Regions from separate parts of the Nocardia sp. NPDC004123 genome, predicted to be linked through region 3. Evidence: riboswitches for the same ligand, from Rfam matches in the RefSeq annotation. Region 3 holds a riboswitch; each other region holds the start of a gene.
What was found. A riboswitch is a leader RNA that binds a small molecule or an ion and turns the genes downstream of it on or off. The one in region 3 is predicted to bind S-adenosylmethionine.

Region 1 (3,265 bases), on a different contig from region 3:
TCGGGCGGCCCGGTGACGGTCACCAGCGTTCCTCCGGCTCGAACGAGATCCGCCGACCGCTTCTGGATGTCTCCGCCGAGGACATCGAAGACCAGATCGACTCCGCCGATGTCGTCCAGAGAGTCGTTCTGAAGGTCGACGAACTCGTGCGCCCCGAAGTCGAGCGCGGTCTGCCGGCCGGCCGCGCGCCCGGTGCCGATGACGTAGGCGCCGGCCTCACGTGCGAGCTGGGCTGCCATCGACCCGACTACGCCGGCCGCACCGTGCACGAGGACGCTCTGCCCCGCCTGAAGGCGGCCGTGCTCGAACAGCCCCTGCCAGGCGGTCAAGCCCGCCATCGTGACGCCCGCGCCCACCGTGAAGTCGATGTCGCCCGGCAGCGGCGCGAGATTACGTGCCTCGACGACCACGTACTCCGCCAGCGTGCCGTCACGAGTCCAGTCCGTCAGCCCGAACACCCGCTGCCCCACCGACAGGCCGGTTGTGCCGTAGCCGAGAGCGCTGACCACCCCGGCCAGCTCGTGCCCGGGGATCGACGGCGTCCGGTCCCGGCCGAGCCGATCGACCCAGGTCGAGGGCCACTCCAACTCATCCCCGGTGAATCCCGACGCATGAACCTCGACGATGACATCGCCGTAGCTCGCGCCCGAGAGGCTCGCGAACCTCGCCGCATCCGGATCGGGCCGCTCCACCAACGTCATCCCGGCCGTTCCAGCGGCCCGGTCCGTCACCACGATCGCCTTCATGTGAATACCTCCCTGTATCCAGGCCGTGCGGCCACGTGGTCGGGAAGATCCGGAAGAACCGAACTTGTAGCAGACACCCCGCGGCGCGACATCGTGCGAACTGCACATCACACGCGCGGGCGCAGCCCATGCTACCTGCGCCGATGGGCCTGCGGACGCGCCTGGAGCACCAAGTAGGGACGGCCGGAGGCCGGCCGGGAAGGCGGCTGCGAGTCACAACGGTCGCGCCGTTCGTCACACCGACCCGCGACGCTCCAGCATGTCGTGCGCAGCCTCCCGCAGCGCGACCGTGGCCCGCGTGAAGTAATCGGCTGCTGGCAGACCAATTGGCCATCCGCATGCTGCCCGCCGCGTGGCGGTCGATCGCGCGCCGACCCGCCGGGCGACGCCTACTGCGCGCGGGCATGAGCCGAGAGGGAGTCGGCGCCTGGGAGGCGGAAGCGAATAGCATTGCCCGACAACATGACTCAGGTCTCGATCGACTTCGAAACCGATGACCTCGGCACCGCGCTGACCGAGCACGGCTACCGCACCGACGCGAGGACCCTCTCCCTCGGGGAGGGCGTCACGCAGTACCTGACCGAACCCGCTGTGCGCGCCACCTTTTCAGCTCTCGCCGAGGCCCCCACCGGCAGCGAGCTCATCTTCAGCTACATCCGGCAGGACTTTCTGGACGGCACCAACCTCCAGGGCTGCGCCGCCACCTACCGCAGATTCGTGGCGCGGCAACGACTCTGGACCTTCGGTTTGCATCCGGACCAGGTCCCGGCACTGCTGGCCGACCACGGTTGGTGCGAGGTCGAGCAAGCGGGCGGACCGGAGTACACCGCGAGCTATCTCGACCCGATCGGGCGCGACGTCCGGGTGCCCGACCTGGAACGCTGCGTGGCGGCTCGCAAATCGTGACGGCGGCCGCCACGACCGGGCGGGGTTGACAAGCCCGCGAGCCGTCTGCCAGTCTCTGCAATCAGGTCATGAGTACCAGCGCGAAGCCCCGGCTTGCTGGTCGGCAACCCTCCTCCGCGGTGGGGTGCTCCGGGTGACGACCGGGCCGACGCCCGACCGGGCGCGGCAAGCGCGGACTCTCGATCGATTTCTCTTTTCCCGATCGCGCGTCCATGAATCCGACGGGATTTCGTGATGACTGCTTTCGCCGACCAGACCTGTGCCGCCCTCGCCGATGTCTCCGGCTGTGACCTGCGGGTCCCGCTGGTCCAGGGCGGGACGGCCGGCTACGCCAACTTCGACTACGCCGCCAGCGCACCCGCATTGCGGCAGGTCACCGACCGGGTCGCGGATCTGCTGCCCTACTACGCCAGCGTGCACCGCGGCGCGGGTTACGCCTCCCGGGTCTCCACCGACTGCTACGAGTCGGCCCGCGGTTCGGTCGCCCGCTTCCTGAACGCGGCCGAGGACCAGGTGGTGGTGTTCACCCGCAACACCACCGACTCACTGAACCTGCTCGCCGCCTGCGTGCCCGGTGACACCGTGGTGCTGGACGTCGAGCACCACGCCAACCTGCTGCCCTGGACCCGGCGCGGCCGCCGGGTGGTTCCGGTCGCGGAGACCATCGAGGAGACCATCCAGCGCCTGGTCGCCGAGCTGTGCTCGAAACCCGCTGCGCTGCTGGCGGTTACGGGCGCCTCCAATGTGACCGGCGAACTGCTGCCGCTGGAGCGGCTGGCCTGGATCGCCCACCAGTGCGGCACCCGCATCCTGGTGGACGCCGCCCAGCTGGCCCCGCACCGCCGAATCGACCTGCGCACCACCGGCATCGACTACCTGGCCTTCTCCGGTCACAAGACCTATGCCCCGTTCGGCGCGGGCGTGCTGGCCGGCCGCCGGGACTGGCTGGACGCGGCCGAGCCCTACCTGGCCGGCGGCGGCGCGGTGCGCTCGGTGAGCACCGAGAGCGTCGAATGGGCTCCCGCCCCGCAGCGCCACGAGGCCGGGTCCCCGAACGTGCTGGGCGTCGCCGCCCTGGCCGCGGCCTGCGACGCCCTCGCCGAGCTGGACGAGACCACCGTGCTCGAGCATGAGCAGTACCTCACCCACCGCCTGCGCTACGGCCTGAAAACCGTTCCGGGCGTGAACTTCCTGCGGATCTGGCGCGACAGCACCGACGCGGTCGGCATTGTCGCCTTCACCGTCGACGGCTTCGAGCCCGGCCAGGTGGCCGCCTACCTCTCCGCCGAGCACGGCATCGGGGTGCGCGACGGCCGCTTCTGCGCTCACCCGCTGCTGTCCCGCCTCGGTGTCGATGCCGCCCTGCGCGCCAGCATCGGCCTGGGCACCACCGCCGCCGACGTCGACCGCCTCGTCGAGGCCATCGCGACCCTGGTGGCGCACGGCCCGGCGTGGAATTACGCCCGCACCGAAGGACATTGGAACCCGGTCCCCGAGACCCGCCCCTTCGGCAGTTCGGCCGAGGGCGGGTCTGCCTGCGGTTTCTGAATCGGCCGGGAACCGGTCAGGGCACCATGTAGCGGGCCGCGAGCACCTCGACGAGTGGATCGTCG
Region 2 (3,265 bases), on a different contig from region 3:
GGTCATAGGTAACGCCGTTCACACTGCGCGTGTCGCTGGTGCCGCCATCACCCTTGCCACAGCCGCCCGCCAGCAGACTCAGCAGCGTGACGGCGATCAGGACTCTGGTCCGTCTGCGACGGCTCGCCAGGGACATGGGCTCTTCCTTACCTAGTGGGAACACGTCAGAGGACGTGCGCGAGAAAGGCTTTGGTGCGCGGGTGCGACGGGTTGTCCAGCACCTGCGCGGGCGGACCCTGCTCGACGATGCGGCCGGCATCCATCAGCACCACGGTGTCGGCGACCTCGCGAGCGAAACCGACCTCGTGGGTGACGATCACCAGGGTCGAACCACCGCGCGCCAGATCCTCGAGGACATCGAGGACTTCACCGACCAGCTCGGGATCCAGCGCGGAGGTGGGCTCGTCGAACAGCACCACCTCCGGCCGCAGGGCGAGCGCCCTCGCGATGGCCACGCGCTGCTGCTGCCCACCCGATAACCGGCTCGGATACTCGTCCGCCTTGTCCGCCAGGCCGACCCGCGCCAGCAACTCCAGCGCCTCGGCGTTCACCTCGGCCTTCGAGCGGCCCTGCGCGGCCACGGGCGCGAGCGCCACATTCTCCCGAACCGTCAGGTGCGGAAAGAGATTGAAGTTCTGGAACACGAATCCGATGCGCGCCCGCTGCCGCAGGATCTCGCGTTCGTGCAGCTCGTGCAGCTTGCCAGCCTTGCGCCGGTAGCCGACCAGCTCGCCGCCGACCCGCACGGTGCCACCGTCCACCTGCTCGAGGTGGTTGATCGTGCGCAGCAGCGTCGACTTGCCCGAACCCGACGGGCCCAGGATCACCGTCACCTCGCCGGGGCGCACCGCCAAGTCGATGCCTCGGAGCACTTCAGTGCGGCCGAAGGACTTTCGGATGCCGCGCAATTCGATCGCGAACTCGGTCATCGCCGATCACCGGCCTTCGAACGACGGCCCTTCGAGAAGTGCCGTTCGATATAGAACTGAATGACGCTCAGCACGGTGGTCAGCAGGATGTACCAGACCGTGGCCACCATGAGCAGCGGCACCACCCGACCATTGCGGCCGTAGATGACCTGCACCTGATAGAACAGCTCGGCAATCGCCATGGTCGACACGATCGAGGTGCCCTTGAAAAGGCTGATCACCTCGTTGGCGGCATTCGGCAGAATTCCGCGCATCGCCTGGGGCGCCACGATCGTGAAGAACTGCCGCCGCCAGGGCAGGCCCAGCGACCGGGCCGCCTCCCACTGGCCCTCGTCGACCGAGACGATCCCGGCCCGGATGATCTCCGCCGAATACGCGGCCTGATGCAGCGCCAAACCGATGACAGCCGCGCTGAATCCGCTGATCACGCCATTGGTCTGGAATCGCGCGAACTCCGGCCCGAACGGAACGCCCAGCGACAGCGTCTTGTACAGGTAGGCCAGATTGAACCAGAACAGCAACTGCACGATCAGCGGGATCGACCGGAAGACCCAGACATAGGTCCACGAGATCGCCTGCAGCACCGGGTTCTTCGACAGCCGGCCCACGGCCAGCCAGACACCGAGAAAGAAGCCCAGCAGGGTGCCCCAGAAGGTCAGCTCCAGCGTCACCTTCAGCGCCGACAACACCGACTTCGCGGTGACATACTGCGCGAAGGTTCCCCAGTCCCAGCCCGGATTGGTGATCAGCCCGTGCGCGAACTGCGCGACCAGCACCAGCGCGATCGCCGCGGTGACCCAGCGCCACGGGTGGCGGGCGCGGACGATCGGCAGATCCCCGTCGCGGTGTTCGGCTCCGGGCTCCGTCTGCGTGGGCGCCGCCAGCGTACTCATGGATTCGTCCTCCATCGGTCCCGGCGGAAGCACCCGCACCACGTGCGCGGGGGTTGCTGCGATGTCTGCGAGCCGGGTCTCTCGATCGCTCTGGATGGTGTAGACGACACTACGAATTCCGACGGCGTATGTCGCCGGTCCCGATCAACGTGAATTCAATTGCATGACAGTCGTTTTCCGGAATTCCGGTGGAAACGGGGAAATCAGCCCGCGGCCTCGTCGCGCTCGGGGGCCCGGTCGTAGAGGGCGCGGAAACCGCTGCGGTGGAAGACCAGCGGCTCGGAATCGGGGTGCGTGCCGAGCCGGTGCACCCGCAGCAGCACCACCGCGTGATCACCGGCCGGAACCTGTTCGTGCACCGAGGTTTCCAGCCATGCCGTGGCCCCGGCGACGAACGCCGCGTTCCCGTTCCCGGGGTGCAGGTCGACATTGCGGAAGCGGTCTCCCCGCCGCGAGCTCAGCCCGCGCGCCGCCGGCTCCTGCTCGCTGCTGAGCAGGCTCAGGCCCAAACGGCTCGCCTGCTCCAGCCGCGGCCAGGTCTCCGACGAATACTGAATGCAGATCGACACCAGCGGCGGGTCCAGAGAGACCGGCACGAAGGTGCTCGCCACCAGGCCGTACGGTGTCCCGCCGAGGCGCGCGCACACGGCCACCACCCCGCTGGGAAAGTGCGAAAAGGTCCGCCGCAGATCGGTCCCGTCGACCGGAGTGAGCGCGGCAGCCGCGCCGTGAATCGAGGTCAGCTCGCCCATTGCCCCACTTCAGCACCGCCGTACGCGCCAGGACAGGATTGCATTCACCTCGATTGCAAGTCGGCGGCCGCGATCCCGGTGCGGGACAATGCGAAACCCCCGCCCGGCAGGCGCCGGACGGGGGTCGGGGATCCTCGCGATGATTACTTCGGCGCCTCGATGTGCGGCTGGTTGATGGTGACGAAGTAGTTGTAGGCGGCGGCGATGGCGATCGGCGCGGTCACGAACAGCTGACCGGCGATGGTGCCCAGGAAGCCGACGGTGGCGGCGCCCAGGATGCAGCCGCCGAGCGGGCCGAGGCCGAACAGGGTGGCCAGGGCGCCGGTGGCGACCAGGCCCACGCCGATGCCGGCGATGCAGCCGATGGCCGCGCCACCCAGCGCGCCGACCGTGGTGCCGATGGTGGCGCCGGTGGAGATGGTGTCCTTCAGGCGGTTCCAGGCGGCCTGTTCACGGTCGTAGTCCGACTTCCACGGAGCCTGGTCTTCGTAGGGCAGGTTGATCGGCTTGTAGACCGCGTGATCCGTGTCGTACTGCGGGGTCAGGGTCGCGGTGTGGTCGGCGATCTCCGCGGCGATCGGGAACTCGAAGTCGTCGACCCGGAAGTTCAGCGGCAGGCCGGCCAGCACCGTGCCATTGGCGGCCTTGATCTTGAAGGTGCCGTCCTCGACCACCATCGAGCCACCATCGG
Region 3 (3,265 bases):
GGGGATCGTCGCGATGTACCGGGAGTTGTATCCGGATCTGGCGGTGCACGCGGCGGAGCATCTGCCGGGGGTGGTCGACGCGCTGGCGGCGGTGCATCGGGCCGGTGGGCGGGTGCTGGTGATCACGGCGAAGAACGGGCCGCACGCGCAGTTGCATCTCGATCATCTCGGGCTGGCGGTCGACGAATTGGTCGGCGGGGCCTGGGCGGAGGAGAAGGGCGAGGTGCTGCGCGAGCGCGGGGCCTCGATCTATGTGGGGGATCATCTCGGCGATGTGCGGGCGGCCAAGGTGGCCGACGCGGTGTCGGTGGCGGTGACCACCGGGCCCTATGCGGCCGAGGAGCTGTCGGCCGCGGGCGCGGATGTGGTGCTCGGCGATCTGACCGAGTTCCCGCGCTGGCTGGCCGCCCACCTCGCCGCGTAACCGGCCGACTCGCAACCGCTCTCGGCGCACCGGCCGCGCGCGGTGCGGGTGCTCACGGATAGATCGGCGGGGCGAGCGCGAGGGCCACGGCGTGCGAGGGGTCGAGGGCGGGGATCGAGGTGTCGACCGCGTGGCCGTCGGCATCGCGTACCTGCCAGCCGCGCAGTGATACGACCGGGACACCGCGGTGGTTCGCCAATGCCAGCTCGGACAGGGTGCCCCACGAGCCGCCGATGACGATGACCGCGTCGGCCGAGGCCACCAGGATCGTATTGCGGGCCTCACCCATATTCGTATAGATCGCCGCGGACAGGCCCGGGCAGACCGCGTCACGATCCGTGTCGGGACGGATGCCGAGGACGAGTCCGCCTGCGCCGGAAGCGCCCTCGGTGACCGCGGCCATCACGCCCGAACCGCCACCGCACAGCACGGTCGCACCCGCCGCGGCGAGCAGCCGGCCCACCTCGCGGGCGGCCGTGGACTCGGAGTCGGTGCAGGTGCTGGGGCCGCAGACGGCAATTTGTAGGGGTGGCAAGGGCTTTCCTCTCGTCGGTGCGGACGGGTCGTTGGCATCAGGGTGATTCGAATGGTGTCGGCGCGGGGTGGCCGCGGCTACCGTTCTGCCCACGGTCACGAGTATCAGCATGTTCGAGCCCCGGCTCGCTGATCGGCAACCCTCGCGCGGCGGTGGGGTGCCCCGGGTGACGACCAGGCGGCGTCCACGCGGACCCCGCAAGCGCTAGTCGAAGGAGCACAGGTCCATGTCTGGATGCCGCCCGGCCAACGGCTGAGGCCCGGCGCCCGAATTCCATGCGGGCGATTCTCTTTCCCGCACCGTACGCCTTCGGCGGTCGCGGTCGAGTCCCCATGCCCCGGCGCGGTGTCGGTGCACGAGTGCAGAGGTAGCAATGAGCAGGAACTGGTCCGGGTCGCGTGGATTCCGGGTGTTGGTGGGTGTGGCGGCGGCGACCGCGGTGGCGGGGCTGCTGTCGGCGTGCGGGAACGAGTCGTCGGACAGCAAGGCGGACACCGTGTACTTCGGGGTGTCGGGCCCGAAGACGGGCGGGTCGGCCGAGTACGGGCGGCTCTGGCAGCAGGGCTTCGACCTGGCCCTGGACGAGATCAATGCGGCGGGCGGGATCGACGGCAAGAAGGTCGCGCTGAAATGGGAGGATTCGCAGTCGGATCCGAAGCAGACGGTGCCGATCGCCACCAAGTTCGTGGGCGACAAGTCCATCATCGCCGAGCTCGGCGACTTCTCCTCGCCCGCCTCCATCGCGGCCTCGCCGGTGTACAACCGCGGCAAGCTGGTGCAGTACGGGTTCACCAACTCCTCGGTGGATTTCACCAAGGGCGGCGACTACTCCTGGAGCCCCTCCATCACGCTGGACGTGTACATGGAGCGCAATGCCGAGTGGGTGCGGTCCAAGGCGAAGAAGGTCTCCGTCGTCTACCTCGAAACCGACTGGGGCAAGCAGGCTTTCAAATTCTTCGAGCAGTTCGCCAAGGAGAAGGGCATCGAGATCGCCTACTCCTCGGCCATCCTGCCGGATTCGCAGGACTTCCGGCCGGTGCTGATCAAGGGCCGCGACGCCAACCCGGACGCCTTCGTGCACCTCGGCTACGGCCCGGACGGCGCGCTGGTGGTCAAGCAGCTGCGTGATGTCGGGTTCACCGGGCAGCTCTTCGCCGGCCAGAACACCCCGCAGTTCATCGATCTGGCGGGTGCGGCGGCCGAGGGCGACATCGTGAACGGCGTCTTCACACCGTCGGATCCGAGCCCCAAGATCCAGAGCTTCGTCACCAAGTTCCGGGCCAAGTTCAATACGGACCCCGGCGATTTCAACGTCTACGCCTACGACGCGCTGAACGTGCTGGTGAAGGCCGCCAAGACCGGCGGCGCCACTCGCGAGGGCGTGCTGAAGGGCCTGCGCGAGATCAAGGACTTCGACGGAATCGGGCTGGGCACCTTCGCCTTCGATCAGCAGACGCGACGGCCCACCGGCGTGAAGCCGATCGAGCTGGAACTGCGCAGCGGCAAATTCGTGCCGGTCGGAAGCGCCAAATAGATGTTCGACACGCTCATCGCGGGTCTGGTGCACGGCAATGCGTACGCGCTCATCGCCGTGGGCATCACCCTCATCTTCGGGGTCAGCAATGTCATCAACTTCGCGCACGGCTCGATCTTCGCGTTCGGTTCGGTGCTGGGCTGGTGGCTGATCGCCCAGCACGGCGTGCCCTGGTGGGCCGCGCTGATCGTGGTGGTGGCGGCGACGGCGCTGGTCGGCGTCGCCATCGACATCCTGGCGGTGCGGCCGCTGCGGCGGGCCCCGGCCATTGCCGCCCTGCTGGCGACGGTGGCGGTCGGGCTGATCATCGAGAACGTGGTCGCCCTGGTATTCGGACCCGACACCCGGCCCTTCCCAGATGTTTTGCCCACCAACAACTTCCGGGCCGGCGGCGTGCGGTTCGGCACCTCCGACGTGGTCATGTTCGCCCTCACTCTCACGGTGATGGCGGGACTGTGGGCGTTCCTGCGCTACAGCCGCCACGGCCTGGCCATTCGCGCCACCGCGCAGGACCCGGACGCCGCCGCGCAGATGGGCATCGGTGTGGGCCGGGTGCAGTCGCTGGCCTTCGCCATCGCCTCCGGACTGGGCGGGCTGGCGGGCATCTTCGTCGGCCTCTACAACTCGAACATCTCGCCGACCAGCGGTGGCATCGTCGGCATGACCGGCTTCGTGGCCGCCACCATCGGCGGGCTGGGGTCGATTCCGGGCGCGGTCATCGGCGGCTTCGTGCTCGGGCTGGTGGAGGCGTTCGGCATCTACTGGTTCGGTG

Region 1: it holds a riboswitch for S-adenosylmethionine, as region 3 does, so the genes downstream of both, ACWEQQ_RS00345 (aminotransferase class V-fold PLP-dependent enzyme) here and ACWEQQ_RS32780 (ABC transporter substrate-binding protein) in region 3, are expected to answer to the same signal.
Region 2: it holds a riboswitch for S-adenosylmethionine, as region 3 does, so the genes downstream of both, ACWEQQ_RS01095 (amino acid ABC transporter permease) here and ACWEQQ_RS32780 (ABC transporter substrate-binding protein) in region 3, are expected to answer to the same signal.

The regions. Positions count from the first base shown of each region.
Region 1 is NZ_JBSGGG010000001.1:64,843-68,107, forward strand. It holds gene ACWEQQ_RS00335 (NADP-dependent oxidoreductase) at 1-746, opposite strand, end outside; gene ACWEQQ_RS00340 (class I SAM-dependent methyltransferase) at 1,197-1,652, shown strand; SAM riboswitch class IV at 1,717-1,830, shown strand; gene ACWEQQ_RS00345 (aminotransferase class V-fold PLP-dependent enzyme) at 1,887-3,200, shown strand; gene ACWEQQ_RS00350 (hypothetical protein) at 3,217-3,265, opposite strand, start outside.
Region 2 is NZ_JBSGGG010000001.1:242,567-245,831, forward strand. It holds gene ACWEQQ_RS01085 (ABC transporter substrate-binding protein) at 1-136, opposite strand, end outside; gene ACWEQQ_RS01090 (amino acid ABC transporter ATP-binding protein) at 165-929, opposite strand; gene ACWEQQ_RS01095 (amino acid ABC transporter permease) at 926-1,822, opposite strand; SAM riboswitch class I at 1,831-1,923, opposite strand; gene ACWEQQ_RS01100 (flavin reductase family protein) at 2,026-2,574, opposite strand; gene ACWEQQ_RS01105 (hypothetical protein) at 2,718-3,265, opposite strand, start outside.
Region 3 is NZ_JBSGGG010000026.1:6,243-9,507, forward strand. It holds gene ACWEQQ_RS32770 (HAD family hydrolase) at 1-424, shown strand, start outside; gene ACWEQQ_RS32775 (SLOG cluster 4 domain-containing protein) at 477-959, opposite strand; SAM riboswitch class IV at 1,053-1,169, shown strand; gene ACWEQQ_RS32780 (ABC transporter substrate-binding protein) at 1,333-2,493, shown strand; gene ACWEQQ_RS32785 (ABC transporter permease) at 2,494-3,265, shown strand, end outside.